Regions from separate parts of the Aeromicrobium sp. CF3.5 genome, predicted to be linked through region 1. Evidence: riboswitches for the same ligand, from Rfam matches in the RefSeq annotation. Region 1 holds a riboswitch; the other holds the start of a gene.
The links. A riboswitch is a leader RNA that binds a small molecule or an ion and turns the genes downstream of it on or off. The one in region 1 is predicted to bind thiamine pyrophosphate.

Region 1 (15,397 bases):
CTTCGCGCTCGACGACGAACGTGATGACGGCCTGGGTGCCGATGGGGATCTCGGCAGCCTCCTTGAGCGTGGCGGTGGCGCGCAGGCGCGAGTCGACCGGCACGGGGTTGGGGAAACGGACCTTGTTGGCTCCGTAGTTGACGCCCATCGCGAGGCCCTTGACGTCGTAGATCTGGGCGCTGAACACCGGCAGCAGGGACAGCGTCAGGTAGCCGTGCGCGATCGTCGTGCCGAAGGGACCGTCGGCCGCACGCTCGGGGTCGACGTGAATCCACTGGTGGTCACCGGTCGCGTCGGCGAAGGTGTTGATCTGCTCCTGGGTCACGGTGACCCAGTCACTGGTGCCGAGCTCTTCGCCGGCTGCTGCGATGAAGTCGTCGAGGCTGTCGAACACGCGGGCCATGAGGTACCTCCGGTAAGTGTGGACTAAGCGCTTGCTTAGTTCGCACTCTAACCGGTGACGGCGGTCACGCGCCATCCCCAAGTCCGCTGACGAGTCACGTAGAACCAGCGACGAGTCACACAGACCGGGCGGCGAGTCATCCCTGTGACTCGTCAGTGGGTCTACGTGACTCGTCAGCGGGTCTACGTGACCAGGCGGGCGACCGAAGGGACGGCAGCGAGTGCCGTGGCGATGACGATCGCGACGGTGTCGGCTCGCGACCAGGGCGCGGGCTCGGCCCAGGTGCGCTGCGACGCATCGGCGAAGCCACGTGAGTCCATCGCGATCGACATGGTTCCGGCGCCGCGCAGCGCCGACGCGAGCATCGCGAAGGTCATCGAGCCGGCGTGGCGCACCGGCCCGGTCAGGCCCGTGGGCCCCAACGCGCGCACGCGCCGGACCCGCGAGATCTGCTGGTGCGCCGACTGGAAGTCGGTCATCCGCTGCACCACCGCCACGAAGGAGGCGACGAACCGGCCCGGGACCCGCAGCCGCTGGGCCAGGTAGTCGCCCAGCCGCGACGGATCGATGAACGCGATGATGACAGCGCCCGGCCAGGCGAGGACCAGGATGCGCAGTGCGGCGACCGGGGCGTAGTCGGCGTTGCCGAGGCGCCATGCCGAGTAGGCCACCAGCGCGGAGGAGATCCCGCACAGAGCGAGGCAGGCCAACGGATACCGCCAGCTCGGCAGGAGCAGGACGCCGGCGATCGCGTAGGCCGCAGCCCCCGCAACCGCCGACGGAAGGTCGCGGATCGCGAACGACCCGAGCAGCGACGCGAATCCCACCCACAGCAGGGCCAACGGATTGAGCCGAGCGAGCTGGCTCCTCATGCCCCTCCCCGTCCAGTTCTGACCCCCGCGAGAAGCTCGACCTGGTCGTGGGCCAGGGCAATCAAGTCGACATCGTGGGTCGACGTCGCGACGATGGCGCCCCCCGCGGCAGCAGCGGTCGCCAGACCTGCGACGGCCGCCCACGTCAGCCGGTCCTGGCCGACGGTCGGCTCGTCGAGCAGCACCAGGCCCGGTCGATGCGCGATGGCCGTGGCCAACGACAAGCGTCGTTGCTCTCCCCCGGACAACCGATAGGGGTGCGATCCGGCGACGTGTGTCAGACCGAGCAGGTCGAGCAGCGCCTCGGTGTCGACCGCGCGGCCCAGGCGGCCCGGCGTCGCCTCCACCTCGGCTCGCACGGTCGTCGCGACGAACCCGTGCTCCGGCACCTGCGGAACCCAGCCGACATCGGCAGCGAGGGCTCGCGTCCGACGATCGAGCAGTGCTGGTTCCGGCCCGGTGACGACACCGGAGACCGGCTTCACCAAGCCGCCGAATGCGGCCAGGAGGGTGGACTTGCCCGCACCGCTGGGACCGGTCAGGGCAGTGAGTCGTCCCGGATCGAGCCGCGCATCGACGCGGTCGAGCGCACGGGTGGTGGTCGCGCCGCGCATCGAGCGTGATCGCAGGTCGACGGTCAGGTCGCTCCAGGTGATCGCCTCGACCCTGCGGTGCGGTGCCACCTGCGCGGGGTCGATCGTCACCGGCATCGGCGCGTCAAGACCCGGCATCCAGACACCGGCACGTCCCAAGGATTCACGATGCTCGCGCACGAATCGCTGCGGGTCGGCATCGGCGATCACCGTGCCGTCGCTGCTGAGGACGACCACTCGATCGACGAGGTCGAGCCACGGCTCGAGGCGGTGCTCGACCACGATGAGGGTCGCGTCACGGTCGGCGACCGTGCGCGCCACTGCGTCACGGACCGACGACGCGTGCTCGGCATCGAGCATCGAGGTCGGTTCGTCCAGCAGCACCACGTCGGGTCGCATCGCCAGCACACCGGCCAGGGCGAGCCGCTGCAGCTCGCCGCCCGACAGCGCCGACGTGGGGTGGTCGCGGCCCTGTCGAAGACCGACCGCCTCGAGGGCGGCATCGACTCGTCGCCAGATGTCATCACGCCCCAGACCGAGGTTCTCCGGCCCGAAGGCCACATCACGCCCGATGCGTTCGGCCACCACGGCGTCGCCGGGAGTCTGCGGCACCAGTCCCGCTCGGCCGCCCACCCGCACCGTGCCCTCGAGATCGCCGGGCAGCGTCGAGCCCAGCGCGCCCACCAGCGCGTGCAGCACCGTCGACTTGCCGGCCCCACTGGGGCCGGCAAGCAGCACCCGCTCACCGGGTTCGACCCGTAGGTCGAGCCCGGTGATCACCGGTGCCCGACGACCGAGCGGCCGCCAGGTGAATCCCTCGAGCCGGACGGTGCCGGACTCGCCCATCCGGGCAGTGCCAGACTCGCTCAGACCGCTGACCGTTCGTGCACGTCTCGCCCGGGACCGAAGGCATCGAGCACCCCGGCCCTCGCCAGCGCCCGGGTCAGCAACCAGCCTCCGCCACCGGCGATCACGGCTCCGGAGAGCGCGAAGAAGCCGAGATGGGCCAGACGGTCCGAGGCGGAGAAGACGCCCTCGTAGTAGGCGAACCACTCGTAGACCGACTCGATGGCGCCGGCCGCGGCGCCCGCGATCGCCGCGACGGGCAGCGAGAAGCGTCGGTACAGGAACACCGCGAGGATCAGCTCGGCGCCGAGCCCCTGCCAGAAGCCGGAGACCAGCACGCTCATGCCCCACTCGGTGCCACCGGGCACCAGCCCGGACACCGCAGCGGCTGCGATCTCGGTCGCCAGCGCCGCGCCTGGACGTCGAATGATCAGGCCCCCGACGATGCCGGCCATCAGCCACGGCCCGCCGAGCAGGCCGACCGAGGGCGGGTAGGAGAAGACCGCGAGCCCGGACAGGCCCGCGTAGGCCTTGCCCCAGGCCCAGAAGGTGACACCGAGCGCGACCGCCAGCGTGGCGATCGTGACCAGGTCGATGGTGCGATAGCTCATCGCGTCGCGGGCGGTTCGTGAAGTGGTTGCAGAACTCATCGTGACTCCCTTCGCCGGTACTAACCGGTGCAGGTTCAAGGGTCTGCGGCGGATCCGCACTCTCAGCGCCCTCTGCGTGGCGCTCCCCTGTCGTGTGGCACGACTCTAGCCCGGCTTCTCCTCGAGCGCTTCGGCCGCCTTCGAGATGTTCTTCTGCATCGACCCGAAGATGATGCCGTGGAACGGCAGGATCGACCACCAGTACAGGTGGCCGAGCAGGCCTCGGGGCGCGAACAGCGCGCGGTGGTGGAACGTCGTGGTGCCGCCCTCAGTCGAGCCGACCTGCAGCTCCAACCACGCCAGGCCGGGCAGCTTCATCTCCGCCCGCAGGCGCAGCAGGGTGGCGTCGTCGGTCTCCTCGACGCGCCAGAAGTCGAGGACGTCGCCGATCACGAGGTTCCGGGCGTTGCGGCGTCCGCGGCGCAGGCCGGGGCCGCCGAGGAAGCGGTCGAGGATGCCACGCACCCACCACGCCAGCGCCCAGGAGTACCAGCCGTTCGGACCGCCGATGCCCTCGATGACCGTCCAGAGATTCGCCGGCGAGGCGTCGACCTCGCGGGTGCGCTCGTCCTTGTAGAGCGAGCCGCCAGCCCAATCGGGATCGGTCGGCAGTCCCTCCGACGGCGCTCCGACGGTGGAGGCCGACGTCCACCGGGTGGGGACGTCGAGATTCTGGATCTTGGTCAGCGCCAGCTCGACCGACCGGTCGAATCCGATCAGGCCCTCCGGCGGGTCCGGCACGAAGCCCAAGATGTCGTCGTCGGTGGCCACCACGGTGTTCTTCAGCGACTCCACCAGGGGCCTGGCCAACGAGGCGGGGACGGGCGTGATGAGCCCGACCCAGTGACTGGACAGCCCCGGCGACAGCACCGGGACCGGCAGGACGCGACGCTTGGGCAGGCCCGCGACGGCGGCGTACCGCTGCATCATCTCGAAGTAGGTCAGCACGTCGGGGCCGCCGATGTCGAAGGCGCGGTTGACGTCAGCGGGCAGGTCGGCGCAGCCCACCAGGTAGCGCAGGACGTCGCGCACCGCGATCGGCTGGACCTCGGTGTGCACCCACTTCGGAGTGATCATCACCGGCAGACGCTCGGTCAGGTAGCGCAGCATCTCGAACGACGCAGAACCCGATCCGATGACGACGCCGGCTTGCAGCACGACGGTCGGCACGTTGGACGCGAGCAGGACCGTGCCGACCTCGTGGCGCGATCGCAGGTGCTCGGAGAGCTCTTCGGCCTCGGGATCCATGCCGCCGAGGTAGACGATGCGCTGGACACCTGCCGCCTCCGCCTCGGCGGCGAAGGTCTCGGCGATAGCGCGCTCGGTCGCGACGAAGTCCTCACCGGCGCCGATGGAGTGCAGCAGGAAGAAGGCGACGTCCACACCCTGGAGGGCTAGTCGCACCTCGTCGGCGTGCGCCGCGTCAGCCCGGACGATCTCGACGTCATCAGCCCAGTCGCGCGCCTGGGCCTTGCGCGGGTCGCGAACCATGACGCGCACGTCGTGCCCGGCGGCGAGCAGCTCGGGCACGAGCCGCCCACCCACGTAGCCAGTCGCTCCGGTCACCAGGCTTCGCGTCATGTCCTCAGTCAACGGGACACGCGGTCAGCCCGCAGGTCACCGAGGCAGCAGATCGTTCCGTTCGAACATCGCTGCGGTGTCCCGAGCTGACGGGGAACCGTGGTCGGGGTCGGCTCCACCGGCCAGCAGGACGGCCACCACGGCGTCCTCGCCCTTGAAGATCGCGCCGGCCAGGGGCGACTGGCCGCGGTCGTTGAGGCGGTCCACGTCGGCCCCCCGATCGATCAGGGCCTGCACGGTCGCGGCGTGTCCGTTGTAGGCCGCGAGCATCAGCAGGGTGTTGCCGTCGGGTCCGGTCAGGTCCGCCGGCACGGACCGGTCGACCAGCTCGGCCAACGACTCGGTGTCACCGGTGCGAGCGAGGTCGAGCACCTGGTGGGCCAGCTCGACCAGCTGCGGGTCGAGGTCTTCGGGGTCACTCACGCACCCGAGCCTATGGGGCTGACGTGTGGGCGTGAGCCATGATGGCTGCATGTCCGTGCGCACCCCTGACCCGAATCCCGGCTGGCTCTCCGACATCGCCCTGGAGGAGACGCGTTCGCGCGTGCCGATCCTTTACGTCGAAGCCGTGCCCGTGCGCGTCGACTCCTTGGGCCTGGTCGAGTCCGTCGGCGTGCTGCTGCGCGGATCGGCGACCGGCGAGATGACGCACACGCTCGTCTCGGGCCGGGTCATGCACGGCGAGTCGGTGCGCGAGGCGCTGATGCGCAACCTCGAGAAGGATCTCGGACCCACCGCGTTCCCGCAGCTCCCCGTCAGCACCGTCCCGTTCACGGTGGGCGAGTACTTCCCGCTGCCTGGCGTCTCGCCCTTGCACGATCCGCGACAGCACGCGGTCGCGCTGACCTACGTCGTGCCGGTCACCGGTGACTGCGCTCCGCGCCAGGACGCGCTCGAGCTCAGCTGGTTGACCCCCGACGAGCTGATGCGGCGCGAGATCCTCGACAACATGGAGGGCGGCCGCGGCGCGCTCGTCCGCGAGGCCCTGGCCCACCTCGGCGCACTCCCAGCGTGACCCTCCGGGTCCGCGAGGCAGGTCCGTCAGATCTCAAGGCGATCCTGGCGCTGACCGTCGAGGACTCGCAGCACTACTTCGACGAGCCCGATCACGTCACCGAGAACCAGCGGGCCGCACTCGCCGAGATCACCGCCGATCCGAACCAACAGATGCTGGTCGGTGAGGTCGATGACCCCGCGCTCTCCAGGACTGTCGTGTGCACGGCGCAGGTGACGTGGATGCGCATGCTCGCGTCCGACGGCGGCCTGTACTGCCAGGTCGAGGCGGTCCGCACCGCAGCGGCTCGTCGCGGCGAGGGAATCGGCGCAGCCCTGATGACGCACATCGAGGACGCCGCCCGAGCACGCGGAGCGGCGCGCATCCAGCTGACGTCCAACCGGGCGCGCACCCGCGCCCATGCCTTCTACGAGCGTCTCGGCTACGACGCCAGTCACGTCGGGATGAAGAAGTACCTCTAGAGCGAACCCGTTCCGAGCACCGAAGCGGTGGCCCTGTCCGGGAAGTCCGACGGCCGACAGCGTCACCGCCCCCGGGCTGACCGGCCGGCGATCAGTACGGTGAATCCACCATGTCCGACCAGGCTCCCACCACCCCGGCGCCGAACCGGTGGTTGATGCTCGCGGTGTCGATGACCGGACAGATCGCCGGCACGTTGTTCGTCAACGCCGCCCCGTTCCTGATTCCCTACCTGGTGCGTGAGCGGGGGCTGAGCCTCGTGCAGGCCGGCTTCGTCGCCTCGGCCCCCCTGCTCGGCATCACGCTGACGCTGTTCGCATGGGGCATCGTCGTCGACCGGCTGGGCGAGCGGTTCTCGATGGTCACCGGCCTGGGTCTCGTGACTCTCGCGGCCCTCGCCGCGGCGTGGTCGGACTCCTTGGTCGCCCTGGCCGCGTTCCTGCTCATCGGAGGAGCGGCCGGTGGCAGCACGAACTCGGCCAGCGGTCGCATCGTGGTCGGCTGGTTCCCGCCGCACCGGCGCGGCTTCGCCATGGGCATCCGGCAGACCGGACTGCCGCTGGGTGTCGGACTGGCCGCCGTGCTGGTGCCCAACCTCGTCGCCGCACGCGGCCTCACCACGACGCTGCTCGTGATCGCCGGCGCCTGCGCCGTCGGCACCGCCCTCTGCGCCGTCCTGATCGTCGACCCTCCTCGCCCGGACCGTGCCGCTGCCGAGTCGCAGCAACACCTGGCCAGCCCGTATCGCGGAGATCGGCGGCTCGCTCGCATCCACCTGGTCTCGATGATGCTGGTGGTGCCGCAGTTCACGGTCTGGACCTACATGCTGGTCTGGCTGATCGACACCAAGGACTGGACGACGCACTGGGCCAGCATCCTCGTGGCGGTCACCCAGCTGCTCGGAGCCGCGGGCCGCATCGGCGTCGGGGCGTGGTCGGACCGCGCGGGCAGTCGGCTGGTGCCGTTGCGCCAGGTCGCGATCATCGCCGCCGCGACCATGCTGCTGCTCGGCGCGACCGAGGCCACGCCGGTCGCGATCGCCCTGATCGTCCTCGCCACCGTGGTGACCGTCGCCCCCAACGGCCTGGCATTCACCGCGGTGGCCGAGATCGGCGGTCCGTTCTGGTCCGGGCGTGCGATGGGCATCCAGAACACCGGTCAGTACCTGGTGTCGGCGATCGTCCCGCCGGTCGTGGGCGCCTTGATCACCGGACTCGGCTATGGCTGGGCCTTCGCCCTGGTTGCCGTGTTCCCGCTCGCCGCGATCGCCCTGGTGCCGGTGCGCGATGAGGCTTCCGCCGGCCGCTGAATCGTCGTAGCGTCGCGACATGTGCCGCAACATCGTCCCGCTGAACAACTTCGAGCCCGCCGCGACCGACGCAGAGTGCCACGACGCCGCCCTGCAGTTCGTCCGCAAGATCGCAGGAACCACCAAACCGAGCCAGGCGAATCAGGCGACCTTCGACGCCGCCGTCGAGGAGATCGCCCGGAGCACGCGCGCCCTGATCGACGGGCTCGTCACCACCGCTCCGCCCAAGAATCGTGAGGCCGAGGCGGACAAGCGCAAGGCTCGATCCGCCGAGCGCTACGAGGCGATCCGGGTGTTCCAGCAGACCAAGCGCGAGGCCGCCAGCACCAACGGCTCCGAGAGGTGAGGGAGCGGTGACTCTGCGTCCCATCCCGGGGCTTGTAGGGACGCCACGCCACCGGCCCCTGTGACACACGAGCCCGCTGGGAGTGCTGAGGACCCAGCGACTCACGGGATCCACCATGCGGACAGCCGCACCTCCCCCAGAGAGTCACGCCCCGCTCACGTCCCCAGCCCGGCGAAGCCGGATCCCCAGGCGTTCTACGTCAACCGACCAACCAGCTCGCGGCCCAGCGCCGTCCCGGAGAGCCACGCACCCTCGACCTTCGGCTGCGGACCCCAGCCGTCACCGCAGGCACCGATCATCCGATCGCTGAGCAGGAAGGGTGCGTCGCGCGCATGCTCGGCCGGCTTGGCGAGCGACCACCGATGCACGTGGGTCCGACGAGGCGCGTCCTCGAGCGACAGCACCCGGGCGAGCGCCTCGACCATCTCGGGGCGGGCTGCCTCCGGCACCTCCAGGTGCTGGGCGGCGAACTCGGAAGTGGAGTGCGCGACCAGCACCGGGGCACCGTCCCCGCGACGACGGCCGTCGTCGGCGACGAAGTCGAGCACGGGGTCCTCGTTGACGAAGGCACCGTCGAACCCGGGGTCGATCGTGCGCGCCCACTCCCGGTCGGCGTAGGTCGCCGCCAGGGCGAGCACCGGGTCGCTGCCGCGATCGAGGGCGTCGACCTCGGGGGCGTCGTCGGCGAGCAGGCGCAGCGCCTGGGTGTCGGGCATGGCCAGCACGACCGCTGAGGCGTGCGCGCGATCGACGATGAGTCGCGATCCCGAGGGCGCCACTCGCTGCACCGTCTGGTGGCGCACGTCGAGTCCCGTGGCGAGCTCCTCGACCAGGGTGCGCAGACCGCCGGGCGTGCCCCAGCGCATCGGCCCGGTCTTCACCGACGGCTCGGCGTCGGGGGCGAGCACGTGGAAGGAGTCGGTCCAGGGGCGGGCGAGACCCGCGTCCTGCCAGCGCTCGACCACGGCGCCGAATCGGTCGTCGGAGGCTGACCCACCGTCATCAGAGAGGGTGAAGTACGACGCCCCGAGGTCGACCGGGCGGTCCCCGAGACGTCGCGTGGCCATCCGGCCACCGACCCGACGGCCACGGTCGAGCACCACCACGGGAAGTCCGGCGTCCGCGAGCGTTCGGGCACAGGCCACGCCAGCGATGCCGGCTCCGACCACGATGACTGGATCCACCTGCCCAGCCTGTCAGGTTCTCGACCCGACCGCCGCCGCGACGGTGTCTCGCATCACGGTCTGACCGCTTTGGGTCCCCTAACCCGACGGCAGCACCCCCGAGCGATTAGTGTCACCCCTACTGTCAAGGTCCGCTCTGCACCCGAAAAGAGGCCTCCATGCAGGTCGCCGCGATCGTCATCTCGCTGCTGTTCACCGTTGTTGCCGTCCCCCTGACCATCCTCGCGGTCCGCTCGATGCTTGCGGTGCTGCGCACCGGTCAGCCGACGGTGGGTCGCACGGACCAGCCGATGAAGCGCACGGTCAACATGCTCATCGAGACCGTCGGCCACACGCGCATGCTGCAGCGTCCGTGGATCGGGGCGCTCCACTGGTTCGTGTACGCGGCGTTCATCATCCTCAGCACATCGGTCGCACAGGCGTTCTTCCAGCTGTTCGACGCCGAGTTCGTCTGGCCCCTCATCGGCCACTTCTTCTTGTACGAGTGGATCGCCGAGGGCCTTGGTCTGCTCGGAACGCTCGCGATCCTCCCGCTGATCGTCTATCGACAGGTCATCCACCCGCGCCGCCTCGGCCGCAAGAGCCGCTTCTTCGGCTCGAGCTTCAGCCAGGCCTACTTCGTCGAGTTCATGGTGCTGCTGGAGAGCTCGGCCATCTTGTTCATCCGCGGCGCCGAGTACAACCTGTACCAGGCACGCGGCGGCGAGGACGCCGAGAAGTACGCCAACGGCTTCCACTTCCCGATCGCGCAGTACGTCGGGAACCTGTTCCCCACCGGCGAGGCGTCGATCGGGACGCTCGAGAACATCATCTACGTGATCGCTGCGATCAAGATCGTGTCCGCGATGATCTGGTTGATCGTGATCGCCCGCACCCTGACCATGGGCATCGCCTGGCACCGGTTCACCGCGTGGCCGAACATCTGGTTCAAGCGTCAGGCGGACGGCAGCACGGCCCTCGGTGGCCTCGAGCCGATCCGGATCAACGGCAAGGCCCTCGACATGGACGCGCTGGAGGACCTCGAGGAGGAGGACTTCGAGAAGCTTGGCGTCGGCAAGGTCGAGGACTTCTCCTGGAAGGGCATCCTGGACTTCACCACCTGCACCGAGTGTGGCCGCTGCCAGAGCCAGTGTCCCGCCTGGAACACCGAGAAGCCGCTGTCGCCCAAGCTGTTGGTCATGGGCCTGCGGGAGCATGCCTATGCCAAGGCCGAGCTGTCGGCGATCCCGGAGGCGGACCGGACCGAGGAGCAGGTCAAGGAGCTGGAGCGCCCGTTGATCGGTGACGAGGCCGCGTACGGCGTCATCGACCCCGACGTCCTGTGGTCGTGCACCAACTGTGGTGCCTGCGTCCAGCAGTGCCCGGTCGACATCGAGCACGTCGACCACATCGAGGACATGCGCCGCTTCCAGGTGCTGGTGGAGAGCAACTTCCCCACCGAGCTGAACAACATCTTCAAGGGTCTGGAGCGCAAGGGAAACCCGTGGGGCATGGATCCCAAGAGCCGCATGGACTGGGCCAAGGGGCTGGATTTCGAGGTCAAGCAGGTCGGCGTGGACGTGGAGTCGCTCGACGAGGTCGACTGGCTGTTCTGGGTCGGTTGTGCCGGCGCGTTCGAGGATCGCGCCAAGAAGACGACACAGGCCGTGGCCGAGCTGCTCGACACGGCGGGCGTCTCGTTCGCGGTGCTGGGCGATGGCGAGACCTGCACCGGCGATCCGGCCCGTCGTGCGGGCAACGAGATCGTGTTCATGCAGCTGGCGATGGAGAACGCCGAGGTCTTCAAGGAGACGAAGGTCAAGAAGGTCGTGTCGACCTGTGCGCACTGCTTCAACACGTTGAAGAATGAGTACGCCGAGTTCGGTGTCGAGTTGGAGGTCGTGCACCACACGCAGCTGCTGAACCGTCTGGTGCGCGAGGGCAAGCTCAAGCCGGTTGCGCCGTCGACGGAGGAGAGCAAGAAGATCACGTACCACGACCCCTGCTTCCTGGGTCGTCACAACCAGGTCTATGAGCCCCCGCGCGAGCTGTTGCAGGTCATTCCGGGTGCGGAGTTCACCGAGATGCCGCGCAACTCGGAGAAGTCGTTCTGCTGTGGCGCCGGCGGCGCCCGCATGTGGATGGAGGAGAACCTCGGGTCGCGCATCAACGTGAACCGCGCCGAGGAGGCCATCGCCACGGGCGCCGATCAGATCGCCGTGGGCTGCCCGTTCTGCCGGGTCATGCTGTCCGACGGTCTGACGCTCAAGCAGAGCGAGGGCGAGGCTCGCGAGGAGGTCGAGGTGCTCGACGTCGCGCAGATGTTGCTGGCCTCGATCAAGCGCAAGCCGACTGCTGCGGACACGGCCGCTGTGGGGTCGGAGGCCGAGACGGCGACTGCGGGGGCTGCCACCGAGGCGGACTCGGCCTCATCCAGCACCGAGGCGGACTCGGCCTCATCCAGCACCGAGGCGGAGCCCGATGCGGCCGACGAGGCGAACCCCGAGTCGGTCACCGAGACCGCCGATGTCGGCGCCGCCGCCGAGGCGCACACCGAGGGTGACGAGATCTCGAGCGAGACGCCCACGGATGCCGAGGCAGCGGTCGAGCACGACGTCGAGGTCGACGCCAAGGGTGCGGCTGACCCGCTGACCACCGAGCCGGAGGCGACCAAGAGTTCAGAGCCGGAGGCGACCAAGGCTCCCGAGCCGGAGGCGACCAGCGAGCCTGGCCAGGCCGAGACCGACGAGCGCGAGGCGTCGGACAAGGAGGATGCTGCCTGGGCCAATGTCGGCGCGGTGAACACCGACGACGCGCCAGCGGAGACGGCATCTACGACCGATCCGGAGCCGGGCGACTCGGAGAATCCCGAGGCCGAGTCGGTGCCCGAGGAGTCCGATGACGAGCCGGAGGTTCCGGCCACGTCGGAGCCCGAAGGGTCTCCGGCCGAGGAGGTCAGCGACGTTCCGGACGAGGACGAGCCGGTCGACGGTGACGCTCGCGAGGAGGAGAAGCAGGCCTCCGAGACGAGCCTCGCCTCGAGCGACGACGCCGATGACCGCGAGGCGTCCGAGAAGGAGAAGGCCGCCTGGGCGAACGTCGGCCCGGTGCAGACCGACGACGCGCCAGCGGAGACGGCGTCCACGACCGATCCGGAGCCGGGCGACTCGGAGAATCCCGAGGTCGAGTCGGTGCCCGAGGAGTCCGACGACGAGCCGGAGGTTCCGGCCACGTCAGAGCCCGAAGGGTCACCGGCCGAGGAGGTCACCGGCGTCCCGGACGAGGACGAGCCGGTCGACGGTGACGCTCGCGAGGAGGAGAAGCGGGCCGCCGAGACCGACGAGACCTCGACCGAGGTGACCGGCGAGGTCGTCTCGATCGAGGACGGTTCCGATCCCGATCCGGTCGATGCCGATGTCGCGCCGTTGACGGAGGCGAATCCCAGCGGCAAGGATCTGAGCTCTTCGGCCACCGACGTGGTGCCGGACCCCGAGAACAAGAAGTCGGACGGGTAGCGGGGCCGAGCAGACGGGAACGGGTCATGACGCACGTCGACACCCTCGTGGTGGGTGCCGGCGTGTCGGGGCTCACGGCGGCTCGGCTGCTGGCCGATGCGGGCCAGACCGTGATCACCCTCGAGGCACGCGATCGCGTGGGTGGCCGGGTGCACACCGATCGTGGGTCCGGGTGGTTGACGGACCTGGGCGCGTCGTGGATCCACGGCATCACCGACAACCCCCTCGCCGACCTGGTGCGGGGCTGGTCGATGCCCACGGTGGAGTTCACGGTCGGCAGCTATCAGCCGGACGGGCGTGCCATCGCGTACTACGACCCCGCTGGTCGGCGGCTCGGCGACGACGACGCTGCGGCGTTCGGCGCTGACGTGCGCGCGGCAGATGAGGCGCTCGCCGGTGCCGTCGAGGGCTCTTTCCCAGGCAGCTCGTTCGGCGAGGCGATCGAGGTGGCGCTCAGCACGCTGGGCTGGAACGAGGACCGCACCGAGCGGGTGCGCGAGTTCCTCCGTCACCGTGCCGAGGAGCAGTACGGGGTCAGTGCCGATCTGCTGGACGCGCACGGACTCGACGACGATGCGGTCGACGGTGACGAGGTGGTCTTGCCCGAGGGGTTCGACGCGCTGCCCGCTCGACTGGCCGAGGGCCTGGACGTGCGACTCGAGCACGTCGTCAGTCGTGTCCGGTGGAGCGAACATGGCGTCGAGGTCGTGACGAGCCGGGGCGAGCTCACCGCCGATCGGGCGGTCGTGACCGTGCCGGTCGGCCTCCTGAAGTCGGGCGCGCTCGAGCTCGACCCTCCCCTTCCCCCGTCTCACGCGCGGGCCCTGGACGGATTGGAGATGAACGCCTTCGAGAAGGTGTTCCTGCGCTTCGACGCCGCCTTCTGGGACGAGGACGTCTATGCCGTGCGCCGGCAAGGGCCGGCCGGCCTGTGGTGGCACTCCTGGTACGACCTCACCCGTCTGCACGATCAACCCACGTTGCTGACCTTCGCCGCCGGCCCCTGCGCCGAGGCGATCCGCGGCTGGACCGACGAGCAGGTGGTCGCCTCGGTGCTGGAGTCGCTGCGTGGGATCTACGGTGATCGGGTCACCGATCCCGTCGAGGTGCGGATCACCCACTGGCAGGACGATCCCTGGACCCACGGTTCGTACGCCTACATGACGCTCGGCTCCACGCCCGAGGACCACGACCGTCTCGCCGAACCCATCGGCGGGGTGCTCCACCTGGCCGGGGAGACCACGTGGGCCGAGGACCCGGCCACGGTGACTGCGGCCTTCCGGTCCGGACACCGGGCCGCCGAGAACATCCTCGGACGCACCCTGGACCTTCCCACGTGAACGAGGCCACGCGCTGCCCCTGCCTCAGCGGCCTGACCTACGACGTCTGCTGCGGGCCGCTGCACGCCGGCGTGGCGAGGGCTCGGACGGCTGAGCAGCTCATGCGGTCGCGCTACAGCGCCTTCGCGACCGGTGACCCTGCCTACCTGCTGGCCACGTGGCACCCGACCACCCGCCCGAAGGACCTCGAGCTCGACGAGACGATCCGCTGGTACCGCCTCGACATCGTGGCCACGACGGCCGGCACGCCGTTCGACACGTCGGGCACGGTCGAGTTCGAGGCATTCCGCAAGGGCCCTGGCGGCGCCGGCTCCCAGCACGAGGTGAGCAGCTTCGTTCGCGAGGACGGGCAGTGGTTCTACGTCGACGGCCACCGCTGATCGGGCTCAGTACTCCCGGCAGGCGTCGCCGCCCAGAGCGGCGAGACCCTCCCGATCCCCCGGACCCCAGTCGTCGATGCCCGGACGACCTCGCGGCGCCATGAGCTCGTCCTCGGCATCGACGTGGCCGAGGCCGACCAGGTGCCCCAGCTCGTGCAGCACCACGCCACGCGCGGAGACCCATCCGCCCGGCCGACGCAGCACGTCGGCGAGCTGGGGGCCGTCGAGCGTCACGGCTCCGGTGTCGAACCACGGGCTGCCGCGCGTCGAGACGCTGCCGCCGATGCCGGCCACCGAACCTTCGAGAGCCTCGACCTCGTCGGGATCGCTCCACGCGATCAGCACCGGATCCTGCGAACCCGGCACGGATCCGCGCTGATCGGAGGGAGCCTCGTCGGTGACACCGTCCTGGACGAATGTCAGGCCCGTGGCCGCCGTCACCGAGTCGAGCGCCTGCTGCAGCATCTCGTCGGCACCTTCGATGGCGGTCCGCGGGTTGACGACCACGTGGATCGGGGCGCACGGGTCGTAGCGCACCGGCTCGCCGTCGACCTCGCGCAAGAACTCGTGCGGGCCCGTTGTCTGCACCTGCGGGGGCAGCGCGAGCGGCTCCGCGCTCGCATCGACCGGCCGATCGAAGCCGATCCCTCCGCCGAGCCGCGCCTCGATCGTCGGCGCCAGCGAGACGCCGAGGATCACGACCACCACCATCGTGACGGCGGCGGTCGCGCGGCGGCCGAGGGAGAACATGCCACCAGTGTCGGCGACGCACCCTGACCCCACCTCCCCAACCTGCTGGCCCCGCTCGCTGGCGGGTCAGGCGTCCCGGCGACGCAGCAGCACGTAGGCGAGCACCACCAGCGCTGCGGCCTCCGCGACGAACACCGCGAACCCGGTCCAGGGATCGAGCAGGTTCGGGTTGAAC
Region 2 (15,397 bases), on a different contig from region 1:
GCTGGGCATCGCGGCCACCCGGCGCCTCGGGTCCCGACTCGCCTCGTTCGTCGGGCTGTCCGAGGCTGTTGCGGGTGTGGTGTTCGCCTGGCTGCTGCTGGGCGAGACCCCTCGGTCTGTCCAGCTGGTCGGCGGTGCGTTCATCCTCGCCGGCGTCGTCGCCGTACGTCTGGGTGAGCCGAAGGTCGCCGGGGCGCCTCCCGCTGGTGTCGCACCGTAGGCTGACCCTCCCATGACACGACTTCTCGCGATTGCCAACTCCGGTGCCGGATCCTCCGACGACCAAGTCACCGACCAGGTGATCAGGGCCCTCGAGAAGAGTTACGACGTCGAGCTGGTGAGCACGGGCGGCCTCGACGACCTGAAGGAGGCGTTGGCAGCTCGGCCCGATCTCGACGGGGTGGTCGTGCTGGGCGGCGACGGCAGCCTGCACGCGGTGGTCGCCGCGCTGCACGCAGTCGACCGACTCGGCGACGTGACGATCGGCCTCGTGCCCCTGGGCACGGGCAACGACTTCGCCGCGACGCTCGGCCTGCACCCCGATGCCGTGTCTGCGGCCGAGGTCATCGTCGAGGGCACGACCCGCCAGATCGATCTCATCATCGATGGCACGGGCAATGTCGTCATCAACGCGGCCCACATCGGCATCGGCGCCGAGGCTGCCGCCGCGGCACGGCCCTGGAAGAAGTCGCTCGGACCGGCGGGTTACGCGGTGGGTGCTGCCATCACCGGCCTCAAGGGGCTGACGACACCCGGCGCCCGGCTCAAGATCAGCGTCGATGGCAGGACGCTCTCCCGGAGGTCCCCCGTCATCCAGGTGGCGGTCGGCAACGGCCAGTTCGTCGGGGGCGGAGCGCCGCTGTTGCCGCAGGCCGACCCGTCTGACGGGGAGCTCGACATCTCGGTGTCCTACACCGAGTCGGCCCGACGACGCATCGCCTACGCATTCAGCGTGCGACGCGGCGACCACCACCAGCGCGACGACGTCGTCTACCTGCGCGGCAGCCACGTCACCGTCGACGGAGACGCCCTCCGCTGCACCAGCGACGGCGAGCTGGCGGAGGCCTCCCAGCACTATGAGTGGCGGATCGTTCCCGCCGCCCTGACCATGTACGTCCCCTGACCTCCGGCCCGACGAGCTACTTCACCAGTACGGCGTAGGCCTCCGGGCTCGACTCGTGCAGGAACTCGCGGCACCGGTGGGTCTCGGCGTCGTCGCCCAGACGTGCCGAGGCCTCGGCGAGCGCAGCGAGCGCGCGAAGAAACGGCTGATTCGGCTCGTGTGACCACGGCACGGGGCCGTGGCCCTTCCAGCCACTGCGACGCAGCATGTCCAGGCACCGGTGGTATCCGGTGCGGGCGAAGGCGTACCCCTCCAGGTCGATCCCGTCGTCGAGGGCCGTCTCGGCCAACGTGATCCATGCCGACACCGAATCGGGGTGCAGCGAGGCCACGTTCTTGGGATCGCTCCCCTCGGCCAGCATCGCCGCGCCGGGGTCCTCGGGCAGGAAGGTCTCGGGCGGTTCGCCCAGCAGGTTCGTCATGCCCCCATCCTGACACCCGTCACATGATTCCCAGGAGAACCCCGAAAGCTGGCGCCTGACCCTCGTTGCAACAGGGGTGATGTGTCACCTTCCGGGTACCGGGTCGCCGTCCACAGCGAGGTGGCCGTGGGTCGACTGTCCACAGTCCTTCAGGTGTCGTCGGTCGAAGGCCCCGCATCGATCAACGATGAGGTCGTGAACGATCAACTGATCCACCGCGCCGAGGCCCGAGGGTTCATCTCGCGCCGTGAGATCCTCGACTCTGGGTACGACGACCGCGACATCCGAGAAGCCAAGGCGATCGGTCTGCTGACCAGGATCGGCGCAGGGCTCTACGCACTCTGCGCTACCTACGACTCGCTCTCCGCCGAGAAGAAGCTCGTGGCCAAGAGTCGCGCCGTGTTCCATCGACATCGCGGGGCCGTCGTGCTCACCCACCAGTCGGCGGCGGCCATCCACGGCATGGCGCTGTGGAATGCGTCGCTCGAGGAAGTGCACGTCACGCGCAAGGACTCCGGCCGCGGACGGCATGAAGCAGGTGTTCAGCACCACGTGGGCACCATCGCCGACGCCGACGTGGTCGAGGTGAACGGGGTCCTGGTCTCCTCGCCCGATCGTTGCGTGTGGGAGCTGGTATGCGGCCTGACCACCGAAGCCGGACTGGTCACGGCGGATTCCGCGCTGCACCAACGGCTGGTCACTCCCGACTCGCTGCTCGAGACCTCAGGCCCGTTCCACACCTGGCGCGGATCACGGTCGGGACGACTCGTCCTCAGCCTGGCCGACGCTCGCGCTGAGTCGCCGGGCGAATCGCGAAGCCGATACCTGTTCTGGCGTCATGCCCTACCCCAACCGGACCTTCAGTTCACGGTGCTCGACGAGCGCGGACTCCTCGTGGCGCGTACCGACTTCGCCTGGGAGCTCTACCGGCATCTTGCCGAGTTCGATGGTCGCATCAAGTTCGACGGCACGTTCACTCCCGAAGGATTTCAGACGGTCTTTGACGAGAAGCGACGCGAAGACCGAGCGCGCGCGCAGGGGTGGGGTCTGTCGCGCGTCATCTGGAAGGACCTGCGCCAGGACAACGCCCACACAACGGCGACGCGGATCCGTCACGCACTCGAGCAGTCTCGTTCGCTGTACGGCCGCACGATCATCGCGTGACAGAAAGCTGGCACATCACCCCTGTTGCAACGAGGGTGATGTGCCAACTTTCGGGGTTCTCCTGGGAATCAGGAGACCAGAGTGATCAGAGGCGGGTGCCGGCGGAGCGGAGGGCGGCGCAGGCCTCGGCGACGCGGGTGGACATGCCGGCCTCGGCGGCCTTGCCCCAGGCGCGGGGGTCGTACTGCTTCTTGTTGCCGACCTCGCCGTCGACCTTGAGCACGCCGTCGAAGTTGCGCAGCATCCACTCCGCGACGGGGCGGGTGAAGGCGTACTGGGTGTCGGTGTCGACGTTCATCTTGACGACGCCGTAGTCGACCGCGGCCGAGATCTCATCAGGCAGCGAGCCCGATCCACCGTGGAAGACCAGGTCGAACGGTGCGGCCTTGCCGTACGTGTCGGCCACGACCTGCTGGGCCTTCTGCAGGACCTCGGGGCGCAGCTTGACGTTGCCCGGCTTGTAGACGCCGTGCACGTTGCCGAAGGTGAGCGCGGTCAGGTAGCGACCGTGGTCGCCGGTGCCCAGCGCCTCGGCGGTGGCCAGGGCGTCCTCGGGCGTGGAGTACAGCTGGTCGCCGCCGCCGCCCTCGACGCCGTCCTCCTCGCCACCGACGACACCGATCTCCACCTCGAGGATGATGTTCGCCGCCGCGCACCGGGCCAGCAGCTCCTGGGCGATCTCCAGGTTCTCCTCCAGCGGCACGGCCGAGCCGTCCCACATGTGTGACTGGAAGTACGGGAGCCCCCCGGCCTTGACCCGCTCCTCGGACGCTGCCAGCAGCGGACGCACGAACCCGTCGAGCTTGTCCTTGGGGCAGTGGTCGGTGTGCAGGGCCACGTTGACCGGGTACTGCTTGGCCACCTCGGCGGCGAAGGAGGCGAAGCCCAGGGCGCCCGACACCATGTTCTTGACCGTCGGGCCGGAGAAGTACTCCGCGCCGCCGGTCGAGACCTGGATGATGCCGTCGCTCTCCGCCTCGGCGAATCCTGCCAGGGCCGCATTGAGCGCCTGCGAATTGGCGACGTTGATGGCCGGGTAGGCGAACGACTCGCTCTTGGCCTTGTCCAGCATCGCGGCGTAGACCTCGGGTGTGGCGACGGGCATGCGAGCTCCAGATTTCGTGGGGGATCGTGTCCGGCCAGTATTCCAGCCGCCCACCCCGGCGACGAACTACCCCGCCATCGCCTTGACCACGGCGCGTGCCGCGACCTGCACCGGGCTCCACGTCGACCCGAAGGGCGGCGCGTAGGCGAGGTCGAGCATGACGACGTCGTCGATGGTGAGTCCGCTGGCCAGCGCCGTGCCGATGACATCGATGCGCAGGGCCGCGTCCTCGGCCCCGACGATCTGCGCCCCGAGCAGCCGGCGCGTGGTGCGGTCACCGACCATCAGCACCGTCATCTCGGCCGAGCCGGGCATGTAGCCGGCGATGTTGGTGGTGACCACCGAGGCGACCACGGGGTCGAATCCGGCGTCCCTGGCCTGCTGCTCGCCCAGTCCCGTGCGCGAGATCTCCAACGAGCAGAACTTGGTGATCGCGGTCTGCACGACGCCGGGAAAGGTCAACGAGGGAGCGCCGTCGAGAATGTCTGCCGCGATGGCGTCGGCGGCGACCATGCCCTGCTTGTTGGCGTGGGTGCCGAGTGCCAGGTGGACGTGATCGCCGGTGACACGGTCGATCGAGGCCACGCAGTCGCCCGCCGCCCAGATGTCGTCGCGACCGACCACCTGCTGGTGCTGATCGACCATCAGCGCCCCCTTGGGCCCCCGCGTCAGACCAGCGTCTGCGGCCAACGAGGTGCGGGCCGAGACGCCCAGGCCGAGAATGACCAGGTCGGCCGGGATCGACTCGCCGTCGACCTCGACGGCCGTGACCCGGCCATCGTCGTCGAGGGTGAAGCCGGTGACCGCCGTGCTCTCGCGCAGGTGGATGCCGCGGGCGCGCATCGCATCGGCGATCAGCTCGCCCATCTGCGGTTCCACGATCGGCAGGGGAGTCGGCGCCTGCTCCACGACCGTCGTGTCGAACCCGCGCGAGACGCACGCCTCGGCCATCTCCAGGCCGATGTAGCCACTGCCGACCACCACGACGTGCTCGGGGCGACGGTCCATGGCGTCGATCACGGCCTGACCGTCGTCGAGGGACTGCACACCGAGGATGCCGTCACCGTCGATGCCCGGCAGGTCCGGCCGCAATGGCTCGGCGCCGGTGGCGATGACGAGCCGGTCATAGGTGAGAGGATCGCCCTTCGCGAGGGCAAGGCTCTTGGCCTCGACATCGATGGCCGTGACCTCGACACCGGTGCGCAGATCGATGCCGTTCTCGCGGTGCTCCTCGGGGGTGCGCGCGACCAGGTCGTCAGCAGAATCGACGTCGCCAGCGATCCAGTAGGGGATGCCGCACGCGGAGTACGACGTGCGGTCGGTGCGTTCCAGCACGATCACCTCGTGCTCGTCGGGCAACGTGCGCCGCAGATTCGAGGCGACGGTCGCACCTGCTGCGTCGCCCCCGATCACCACCACTCGAGACATGCCTTCGACCCTACGGGCCGATGAGGAGACGCGCAGGCAGGATCAGGGCGAGGTGCTGTCGGCGATCGAGCCGCCGACGAAGACGGCACCTGCCACCAGCAGGCAGCCGAGCACCGGCCAGATCACCATCACCGAAACCCTCGAGACTGCGCGCGCGATGCCGACGCCCGACAACACGAACGCACCGATGATGGCGAGATAGACCAGACCCGAACCCAAGGAGATCCTGGCGGTGCTGCACTCGCCGGGGCCGCACGTGTCGGTGGCCATCACGAAGAAGCCGGTCAGGATGAAGGCCGCCACCGACTCCAGGACGAGGATGATCAACGCGAACGTCGTGGCGACGACATCGAGCACCCGACCGGCCGACATCAGCGCTCGGGCGAGGAGGGGACACCGTGGTCCCGGATCCACGCGTGCATCGCGATGGCGGCTGCGGCCCCTGCGTTGATCGAACGCGTCGATCCGAACTGGGCGATCGACAGCAGCGAGGTGCTCGCGGCACGGGCCTCGTCGCTGAGCCCGGGGCCCTCCTGGCCAAACAGCAGCACACAGCTCACCGGAAGGGGCGTCGTCTCCAGGGGCGTCGAGCCGGCCGTGTTGTCGATGCCGATGATCGGCACCGTCTCGCTGTCAGCCCACGCGTGCAGCGCAGCGACATCGGCGTGGTGACGCACGTGCTGGTAGCGATCGGTGACCATGGCGCCACGACGATTCCAGCGCCGCTTGCCCACGATGTGCACCTCAGCGGCGAGGAACGCGTTGGCGGTGCGCACGATCGACCCGATGTTGAAGTCGTGCTGCCAGTTCTCGATGGCGACGTGGAACGGATGGCGGCGTTCGTCGAGGTCCGCAACGATCGCCGCCAGGCTCCAGTAACGGTACCGGTCGGCGACGTTGCGGGTGTCGCCGTCGCGCAGGAGGTCGGGGTCCCAGTGGGTTCCGTCGGGCCAGGGGCCGCTCCACGGACCGACGCCGATGGCTGGTTCGGTCCCCGACGGCTCGGGCGCCGGGGGCTCGGTCACGGCGGGCCCATCAGGAGGACGCGACACCGAACTCGGCGCGGTAGGCGCGAACTGCGTCGAGGTGCTCGGCGTGGTCGCCCGTGCGCTCCAGGTACTCGACGATCTCGTCGAGGCTGACGATCGAGGTGACCGTGGTGCCGAGGTCGCGCTCGACCTGGCCGATCGCCGACAGGTCCCCGGTACCGCGCTCCTGCCGGTCCACGGCCACCACGATGCCGGCGATCGAGGCGCCCTCGGCGGCGATCACCGTCTCGACCTCACGGATGGCCGTGCCCGCCGTGATGACGTCGTCGACGACCAGGGCCCGCCCGACCAGCGGCGCACCGACGATCAGGCCGCCCTCACCGTGGTCCTTGGGCTCCTTGCGGTTGAAGCACCAGGGGACGTCGCGACCGTGGTGGTCGGTCAGGGCGACGGCCGTGGCGGCGGCGATCGGGATGCCCTTGTAGGCCGGCCCGAGCAGCACGTCGAACTCGACGCCGCTGTCGACGATCGCCGACGCGTAGTGCCGGCCGAGGGCGGCGAGACGCTCACCGGTGTTGAACAGACCTGCATTGAAGAAGTACGGCGACGTGCGGCCCGACTTGAGCGTGAACTCCCCGAACCGCAGCACCCCGTGCCGCAGGGCCAGCTCGATGAACTCCCCCGACGTGGCCGACGAGCTCATGCCGCGTCGGCGGAGACAGCCCGGTCCGCCGGCGGAGCCGTGGCCTCCTTGTCGACCGTGTCGACGAGATCGCCGACCACGATGTTGCGGTCGTCGGTGTGGAACAGCTCCGAGCAGGTCAGCATCGTCAGCTGCGAGGACGTGGGCGCCTCGCCCTTGGAGTCGGGGTCCGGGACGTTCCACAGCGGCCAGCTGGTGGTGAAGTCGACGGTGATCTCGTCGCCGTCGTGCTTCAGCTCGTAGGTGTAGATCTTGGTGCGCGTCTCGACCTCGACCATGTCGCCGGCGCGTAGGTTGAGGAAGTCGCGGAACGGCTCGCCGTGGGTGACGCGGTGCCCCGCGATGGCGAAGTTTCCCTTCTCGCCGGGCAGGGAGCCGTCGGGGTACATGCCCACGCCCTCGGCGAGGGTGGCGTCGTCGAAGCCCTCGACGATCGGGATCTCGAAGTCCTCACCGAAGCGGTCGACCCGCAGCAGCGCGACGGCGTCGCCCTCGATGCCGTTGCTCCACTGCGCCTGGGTGGTCTCGGTGATCTCGGTGGCCTTCTGCTTGGACACGATGTTGGTGCCGAAGTACTGCCACCCGAACCAGCCGACCATGCTCAGCCCACCCACGATCAGCAGCACACCGATCAGCGTGACGATGCGGCTGCCCGCACCACGCCGACGACGTGGGGGCCGCGAGGCGCGCCGGGACGGAGAGGCCGTGGTCGTCATGGACTCAGTGTTTCACCGAACACCGAATCAGACCGGCCCGGTCTCGAACCTCGCCGATAAAAATCTGATTTCGCTCCCCCGGCAGCGCGAGAGGGCCTAGACTAGAGGGGTCGCCCCACCGTTTCACCCCCCGAGAACGGTGGGGTGACTTATGTCCCCACCGCTGCGCGCGGCCACGCTCCACGCAGGTACTGCGGCGCGTAGCCGGCATCGTCGCGCTCCACGCCCAGCGTCGCCGCAGCTCGCAGCGGCCAACCTGGATCACGGAGTGCCGCGCGCCCCAGCAGGACGACATCGGCCGATCCGTCGGCCAGCACCTGCGCGGCCTGCTCGGGCTCGGTGATGAGACCGACCGCCCCGGTCGGCAGGCCACTGACCTGACGCACCTCGGCAGCGAAGGGCACCTGGAAGCCCGGACCGACGGCGATCTGCTGCTCGGCGATCGCGCCGGCCGAGGAGACGTCGACGAGATCGACGCCGTGACCGGCGAGCAGCTGGCTGATCCGGGCGGTCTGCTCGACGTCCCAGCCCTGCAGGCCGTCGGGCGCCCAGTCGGTGGCCGACAGCCGCACCAGCAGAGGCTTGTCCGCAGGCCAGACGGCCCGCACGGCGTCGACGATCTCGACGAGCACACGGGTGCGATTCTCGAAGGAGCCGCCGTACTCGTCGGTGCGCTCGTTGATGAGCGGGGAGAGGAACTGGTGCACGAGGTACCCGTGGGCGGCGTGGATCTCGACGGTGTCGAAGCCGGCCTCGTCCGCGCGGCGCGCTGCAGCCGCAAACGCACCAGGCAGGGCGCGCACCTCCTCGAGGCTCAGCGCACGCGGTGCGTCATTGCCCGGGTAGGCGGTCGCGGTGGGAGCCACGGTCTGCCAGCCGTCGGCTGCATCGGGCACGCTGCCCTCGCCAGCCGGGAACAGACCGTAGGTGGAGGCCTTGCGGCCCGCGTGCGCCAGCTGCACGCCGATGGGGGTGCCGCGCTCGTGCACGAACTCGACGATCTTGCGCCACGCCTCGGCCTGCTCGTCGTTCCACAGCCCGGTGTCCTCGGGACTGATCCGGCCCTCGGGGACGACGGCGGTGGCCTCGGTCAGGACGAGGCCGAAGCCGCCGATCGCGTGCGAGCCGAGGTGGACCAGGTGCCAGTCGGTCGGCACCCCGTCGCGCGCCGTGACGCTGTACTGACACATCGGCGCCAGCCAGATCCGATTGGCGGTGGTCATGCCGCGAAGGGTCAGGGGCTCGAACAACAGGCTCATGCTGGGTGCAACCGCACACCGGCGCAATCGCTTCCCCGGCTTCACCAGATCAGCGCGGCACGGACGTAGGCTCGGACCATCATGCGATCACCTGCGGCACGCCTAGACGGACTCGGCACGACGGTCTTCGCGGAGATGACCGCACTCGCTCTGAAGACCGGCTCGGTCAACCTCGGGCAGGGTTTTCCGGATACCGACGGTCCCGACAGCGTGATCGACCGCGCTGTGGAGGCCCTGCGGTCGGGGCGCAACCAGTACGCCCCAGGCGCCGGCGTTCCCGAGCTGCGGGTCGCAATCGCCGATCATCAGCGGCGCCTCTACGGCATCGAGCTCGACCCGGACACCGAGGTGGCAGCCAGCACCGGCGCGACCGAGGCGATCGCCGCCGCACTGCTCGGTCTGATCAATCCTGGCGACGAGGTCGTGGTGCTCGAGCCGTACTACGACTCCTACGTCGCAATGCTGCAGATGGCCGGCGCGGTCCGACGACCCGTCACGTTGCGGGCTCCGGACTTCCGCCTGCCGATCGACCAGCTGCGCACGGCGGTCACCGAACGCACCACCGCGATCCTGCTGAACTCGCCGCACAATCCGACCGGCGCGGTGCTGACCCGCGACGAGCTGGCTGCCGTGACCGACCTGGCGATCGAGCACGACCTGATCGTGATCAGCGACGAGGTCTACGAGCACCTCACGTTCGGCGTCGAGCACATTCCCATCTCGACCCTGCCCGGCATGGCCGAGCGCACCCTGACGATCAGCTCAGGGGGCAAGAGCTTCTCGTTCACCGGCTGGAAGGTCGGCTGGGCGAGCGGACCGGCCGGTCTGGTGCGCGCCATGACGGGCGCCAAGCAGTTCCTCACCTTCACGTCGGGATCGCCCCTGCAACCCGCGATCGCGGCCGCCCTGGACGACGCCGAGGCCATCACGGGCGATCTCCGCCGCACCCTGCAGGCCAGACGCGACCAGCTGTGCGCCGGACTGGCCGACATCGGATTCGACGTGTTCGTGCCCGATGGCACCTACTTCGCGACCACCGACATCCGCTCCTTGGGCTTCGAGGACGGCCTGGAATTCTGCCTGTCCCTGCCCGAGCGCTGCGGCGTGGTGGCGGTCCCCCACCAGGTGTTCTACGACGACAAGGAGGCCGGGCGGCCGCTGGTGCGCTGGGCGTTCTGCAAGACCGAATCGGTCATCGACGAGGCCCTCCAGCGGCTTCAGGCCCTGCGACCGTAGCCGGCAGCGATCACTCGACCAGCCCCCGCGGAACAGGCTCTGCGGCTGCTAGTGCAAGGGATCGATTGACGTGTCGAACTCTTGGGGCTTTTTATGCAGGTACAGGTCGCCGTCGGCCCGGGCAATGAGACTTTCCTCGGTGTCAGATGGTTGGGCCTCGACGAGGCCGTACGTCCAGGGGACACTCGAATCGACTTGGAGGCGGTCGAGCAGGTCCTTGGCCCGTGTCAGAGTGGTGTTCGGGAGAAGTAGCACGAACTCGTCGCCGCCCGTGCGAGCGATCGAGTCACGGCGACGTGTGGCGTGCTCGAGGTGTGCCACCATGACGATCAACATCTGGTCGCCGGCGGCGTGCCCGAACCGATCGTTGATTGCCTTGAACCCGTCGAGGTCAATGGCCACGACCGCCAGGGGTGCGCGCGTGCGGGCCGTGTCGGCGAGCTCGTGACTGAGCCGTGAGGCAAGCCCGTTGCGGTTCAGCGCGCCGGTGAGTGGGTCGGTCTCAATCTGCCGGTCCAGCTTCGCGCGCAGGTACAGGGCGGCTTCGAGACAGAAGGTCGACGCAAGTACCAGGTTCGCCCAGGTCGCGAACAGGCTCCCGATGCCGCCGATCCAGACAGCCGATCCAGACAGCAGGAACATCGCGGCGACGCTGGTTCGAGCGGTTCGATGGTCGAAGAACCACCCCAGGTAGCAGCTCATCATGGGGTAGAGCACGAGGTTGTTCACCGCCATGGTGACGTCGGCGGCCTGCGCGGTCTGCAGGGCTGTGACCCCGATGAACAGCCAGCACGCGGCGAGCGCCGCCCACGGTGGGAACCGTTCGCCGAGCGCGGCCGGCAGGCCCGCCGCCGTCACGGCCAGGGCAATGATCAAGATGGTCCACCGAGTAGAGACGTTGACCGATCCTGTGAGGAGGTCGAGGACCCCTGTGGCCGCGACCACCGCAGCAGCCAGTGAAGTCACCAAGGCAAACGACGCCGACCTGACGGTCTTGCTCGTGCGAGGTCCGTGCACCGTTACCTCCAATCTCGCGGTGCTTACCATGTCACGTTTCTGACCACCCTGCAGGGCCTTTTCGGCGGCGTGCTGCCAGGACTGCCCACCCGCTGCCCGGACCCGCCGCGTGTCGTTCGTCGTGGTCGTCACGTGCACCCCGCATCCCTCACGGACACCGTCCGAAACCATGGGTGGAGCATTCCTCCGTCATGACTGGGCGTGTCCAGACCGGATGTTCGCGGCGTAGGGTGGGCGGCGCGCGGGAGCCCGGGGACGATCGGGGCTGAGAGGGCACATACGCCGACCGCTGAACCTGATCTGGATCATGCCAGCGAAGGGAGCGATGATGGTGCTGTCCGGCACCGATGTACTCGTGATCGGCCACGGCGTGGTCGGCGCCATCGCCGCGTGGCGGGCGCGGGTCGCAGGCCTCGCGGTGACCTGCCTGGACCCGCATCCGGGTGCGGGTGCCTCCTACGCCGCGGCGGGGATGCTGGCGCCTGTCACCGAAGCCGACTTCGGCGAGCACGACCTCGTGCGGCTCAACGTGGCGTCGGCAGCCCGGTGGCCGGCATTCGCGGCCGAGGTCGAGCACGCCTCCGGCATGGACATCGGCTTCTGCACGAGCGGGATCCTCTCCGTCGCCTATGACGTGGGCGATGCCCAACAGCTGGACCGGCTGTGTCAGGTCCAGCGACGCTGGGGACTCGAGGTCGAAGAGCTGGCCGTCGCCGGGGCACGCGACCGCGAGCCTTTGCTCGGACCCCGGATCGCAGGCGCCTACTGGGTCCCGGGCGACCACCAGGTCGACCCGCGTGCCCTCCACCGGGCGCTGCGCGAGAACCTTGCCCGGCTCGGCGTCACGACGTTCTCGGTCGCTGCGGCTCGGCTTCTCACGGACTCCGCCGGCGCGGTGGTCGGCGCTGTCGACACTGAGGGAGTCACCCATCTGGCGGACCGCGTCGTGGTCGCCGCAGGACATGCAACTCGCGCACTGGTTGCCCCGCTGGAAGGGGTCGAGGCTCCCACACGTGCGGTCAAGGGACAGATCGTCCGCCTCGACGGTCGCGACGCAGGGTGGATCGGTGAAGCCCGCATCGTGCGTGGGCTCGTGCAGCAACGTCCCGTCTACGTCGTGTGGCGGCCCAGCGGCGAGATCATCATCGGGGCCACCTCCGAAGAGCTTCCCGACGACCGGCAGTCCACCGTCGGTGGCGTCTTCGGACTGCTGCGCGACGCGCGCGCCATCATTCCGGGCCTCGACGAGCTACCCATCGCCGAGCTCGCCGCGCGCGCCCGGCCGGGCAGTCCGGACAACCTGCCACTGCTCGGCCAGACCGCTACTCCGGGGCTGATTCTGGCCACCGGCCACTATCGCAACGGCATCTTGCTGGCCGCCCTCACGTCCGACGCCTGCGACGCGATCTTCGCGCAGCGCCCCCTCGACGAGTTGTGGTCGACAGCCGACCCGATGAGATTCTGCACGAAGGAGACCAGATGACCGCACTGACCGTCCACATCAACGGCGAGGCCCGCCAGCTCGCGCCCGACACCTCGCTCGAGCAGATCGTCATCGAGCTGTCGTCCGGTCCGGCCAGGTGCGCCGACGACGGCAGGCCTCGCGGAGTCGCGGTCGCCGTCAACGACTCGGTGGTCCCCCGCGGGCAGTGGTGCACGACGTCTCTCCGCGCCGGGGATCACGTCGAGATCGTCCGCGCCGTCCAGGGAGGCTGACCCATGACCGATGATCTGCTGTGCATCGCCGGTGTCAGCTTCGACTCGCGGCTCGTGATGGGGACGGGCGGCGCAGCAAGCCTGCTCGGCCTGGAGGAGGCGTTGCTCGCCTCCGGGACCGAGCTCACCACTGTCGCGATGCGCCGCGTGCAGGCCGGCAACGAAGAATCCGTCTGGGCCGTGCTCGAGCGCAACGGCATCAAGGCCTTGCCGAACACAGCCGGCTGCTTCTCGGCCAAGGAGGCTGTCCTCACCGCCCAGCTCGCGCGCGAGGCCTGCGCGACGAGCTGGGTCAAACTCGAGGTCATCGCCGACGACATCACGCTGCTCCCCGACCCGGTGGAGCTCCTCAAGGCGGCGGAGCAGCTTGTCGCTGACGGCTTCGTCGTGATGGCCTACACGAACGATGATCCGATCATCGCGCGCAAGCTCGAGGACGTGGGCTGCGCCGCGGTCATGCCGCTGGGCGCCCCGATCGGCTCGGGGCTGGGCATCCTCAACCCGCGCAACATCCACGCGATCACCCAAGCGGCGAGGGTCCCGATCATCCTGGACGCCGGCATCGGCACCGCATCGGATGCGACGCTGGCGATGGAGCTGGGTTGTGATGGCGTGCTCCTCGCGACCGCGGTCACCCGGGCCGCCGATCCGGTCCGCATGGCCCTGGCAATGAAGCAGGGCGTCGAGGCCGGGCGCCTGGCCTTTGGGGCGGGGCGCATACCCCGACGCGACGAGGCTCTTGCGTCGTCGTCACCGGACGGGCGGGCCAACCTCGACCTCGCGCTCTGAGATGCGGCTCCCACCTCGGCCTGCACGACTGCGGGGGCCGGCGCGTGGCGTGTCTCGGTCGGGCAGACTGACGGGATGAGTGACTCGACCGTGGCCTCAGCCAGACAGCGTCTTGTTCAAGCGCGCCTCTATCTGTGCACCGATGCGAGCAAGGGCCCGGCCGGCCTTGTCGCACTGGTGCGCTCGGCCATCGCAGGCGGTGTCGACATCGTCCAGGTCCGCGACAAGTCGCTCGCGGCTCGCGACGAGCTCGCCCTCCTCGACGACGTGCGCGACATCTGCGACGAGGCCGGGACGCTGTTCGCCGTCAACGACCGTGCCGACTTCGCCACGCTGACCGGCGCGCAGATCCTGCACACCGGGCAGGACGATCTCCCCGTGGCCGACGCACGCACCCTCGTGGGTCCCGACGTGCTGCTGGGACGCTCCTCGCACAGCGTCGAGCAGGCCGCGACCGCCGAGGCCGACAGCGATGTCGACTACTTCTGCGTTGGCCCTCTGTGGGAGACGCCGACGAAGCCCGGTCGCGCTGCCGTCGGTCTCGACACGCTGCGCCAGGTCGTCTCGTGCGATCCGGTCAAGCCCGTCTTCGCGATCGGGGGGATCGACAACGCACGACTCGGCTCGGTCATGGATACCGGAGCCACACGCATTGTTGTCGTGCGCGCGGTCACCGAGGCCGACGATCCCGAGGCCGCGGCCCGCAGGCTGCGTTCACGGCTCGACGCCTCGGCCTGATCCGAGCTGCCAGCACGAAGCGAAACGGAGACAGCGCAGCCAGACGAGGGCCACAGTGTCACGGTGCCCACGTCGGGCAAGACCCGACGCCGATTGCCGATCACTTGGTGCCGCTCCTGCTCGGCATGGCGCGCGACGGGGCACCACCGATCTTCTGGTCACCACCGACCGCGGTGGGCAACTCCACGGGCCCTCATTCCAGCGGTCAACGGACTGGCCGACGCTGGGTCGCGGTCGCCGATCCACGATCTGCGGCGCACCGACATGATGCCTACGGCTCGTGCGGAGCCGAGGTCGGGAGAATCGAGGCACGGGCCGATCACTCGTCCAGCGCCCCGGCGGACCAGGACATCCGCTACGTGGGTAACGCCGACGATCGCGCTGTGTGCGGCTGAACGCGCCCGGCGCACGTGAGGGCAAGCCAAGCACGAGGGCTCCACATGAATTCGTGGAGCCGCCTGTCGGAATCGAACCGACGACCTTTTCATTACGAGTGAAACGCTCTACCGACTGAGCTAAGGCGGCCAACGGTCCAGCGGGGATCGCCCGCCGAACCGGAATCGAGTCTACCCACTGCCTGCCATCGCGACGAACTGGCCGCCGCACTGCGGTCGCGAGGGCCGGGACAAGTACTCCGTCCGCGTCTACGCTGCGTCCATGACCACTCCCCCCACCACCACGGCCGTCGTCACCGGAGCAGGCCGCGGCATCGGGCTGGCCTTCGCCCGAGGCCTGGCCGATCAGGGCCACCGGGTCGTGCTGACCGACATCGACGGCGTCGCAGCAGAGCAGGCTGCTGTGGAGATCGGCAGGGGTGCCGTCGGGATCTCGCACGACGTTCGCGATCCGGCCTCGAGTCGCGCCGTCGCCGAGATGGCCGGCGAGCACGGGCGGCTCGCGGTGTGGGTCAACAACGCGGGTGTGCTGTTCGCCGGACCTGCCTGGGAGAGCACCGACGACGAGCTCGCCACGATCCTCGACGTCAACGTCCGT

Region 2: linked by a shared signal. The riboswitch ahead of thiO (glycine oxidase ThiO) and the one ahead of ACHAA3_RS08200 (ECF transporter S component) in region 1 are both predicted to bind thiamine pyrophosphate.

What each region holds. Positions count from the first base shown of each region.
Region 1 is NZ_JBIMEZ010000003.1:268,379-283,775, reverse strand. It holds gene ACHAA3_RS08215 (MaoC family dehydratase) at 1-403, opposite strand, end outside; gene ACHAA3_RS08210 (energy-coupling factor transporter transmembrane component T family protein) at 586-1,275, opposite strand; gene ACHAA3_RS08205 (ABC transporter ATP-binding protein) at 1,272-2,714, opposite strand; gene ACHAA3_RS08200 (ECF transporter S component) at 2,735-3,364, opposite strand; TPP riboswitch at 3,354-3,463, opposite strand; gene ACHAA3_RS08195 (SDR family oxidoreductase) at 3,470-4,945, opposite strand; gene ACHAA3_RS08190 (ankyrin repeat domain-containing protein) at 4,982-5,368, opposite strand; gene ACHAA3_RS08185 (NUDIX hydrolase family protein) at 5,418-5,960, shown strand; gene ACHAA3_RS08180 (N-acetyltransferase family protein) at 5,957-6,421, shown strand; gene ACHAA3_RS08175 (MFS transporter) at 6,532-7,728, shown strand; gene ACHAA3_RS08170 (DUF2277 domain-containing protein) at 7,748-8,074, shown strand; gene ACHAA3_RS08165 (NAD(P)/FAD-dependent oxidoreductase) at 8,269-9,258, opposite strand; gene ACHAA3_RS08160 (heterodisulfide reductase-related iron-sulfur binding cluster) at 9,417-12,752, shown strand; gene ACHAA3_RS08155 (flavin monoamine oxidase family protein) at 12,779-14,092, shown strand; gene ACHAA3_RS08150 (YchJ family protein) at 14,089-14,472, shown strand; gene ACHAA3_RS08145 (hypothetical protein) at 14,479-15,222, opposite strand; gene ACHAA3_RS08140 (ABC transporter permease) at 15,289-15,397, opposite strand, start outside.
Region 2 is NZ_JBIMEZ010000005.1:244,675-260,071, reverse strand. It holds gene ACHAA3_RS11635 (EamA family transporter) at 1-220, shown strand, start outside; gene ACHAA3_RS11630 (diacylglycerol/lipid kinase family protein) at 233-1,123, shown strand; gene ACHAA3_RS11625 (DUF3151 domain-containing protein) at 1,140-1,544, opposite strand; gene ACHAA3_RS11620 (hypothetical protein) at 1,740-2,708, shown strand; gene fbaA (class II fructose-bisphosphate aldolase) at 2,794-3,813, opposite strand; gene ACHAA3_RS11610 (FAD-dependent oxidoreductase) at 3,880-5,241, opposite strand; gene ACHAA3_RS11605 (hypothetical protein) at 5,284-5,613, opposite strand; gene ACHAA3_RS11600 (TrmH family RNA methyltransferase) at 5,613-6,266, opposite strand; gene pyrE (orotate phosphoribosyltransferase) at 6,277-6,933, opposite strand; gene ACHAA3_RS11590 (sortase) at 6,930-7,649, opposite strand; gene ACHAA3_RS11585 (NADH:flavin oxidoreductase/NADH oxidase) at 7,799-8,908, opposite strand; gene ACHAA3_RS11580 (pyridoxal phosphate-dependent aminotransferase) at 8,990-10,144, shown strand; gene ACHAA3_RS11575 (diguanylate cyclase domain-containing protein) at 10,193-11,110, opposite strand; TPP riboswitch at 11,393-11,500, shown strand; gene thiO (glycine oxidase ThiO) at 11,469-12,644, shown strand; gene thiS (sulfur carrier protein ThiS) at 12,641-12,877, shown strand; gene ACHAA3_RS11560 (thiazole synthase) at 12,881-13,666, shown strand; gene thiE (thiamine phosphate synthase) at 13,742-14,404, shown strand; tRNA gene ACHAA3_RS11550 (tRNA-Thr) at 14,854-14,929, opposite strand; gene ACHAA3_RS11545 (SDR family NAD(P)-dependent oxidoreductase) at 15,062-15,397, shown strand, end outside.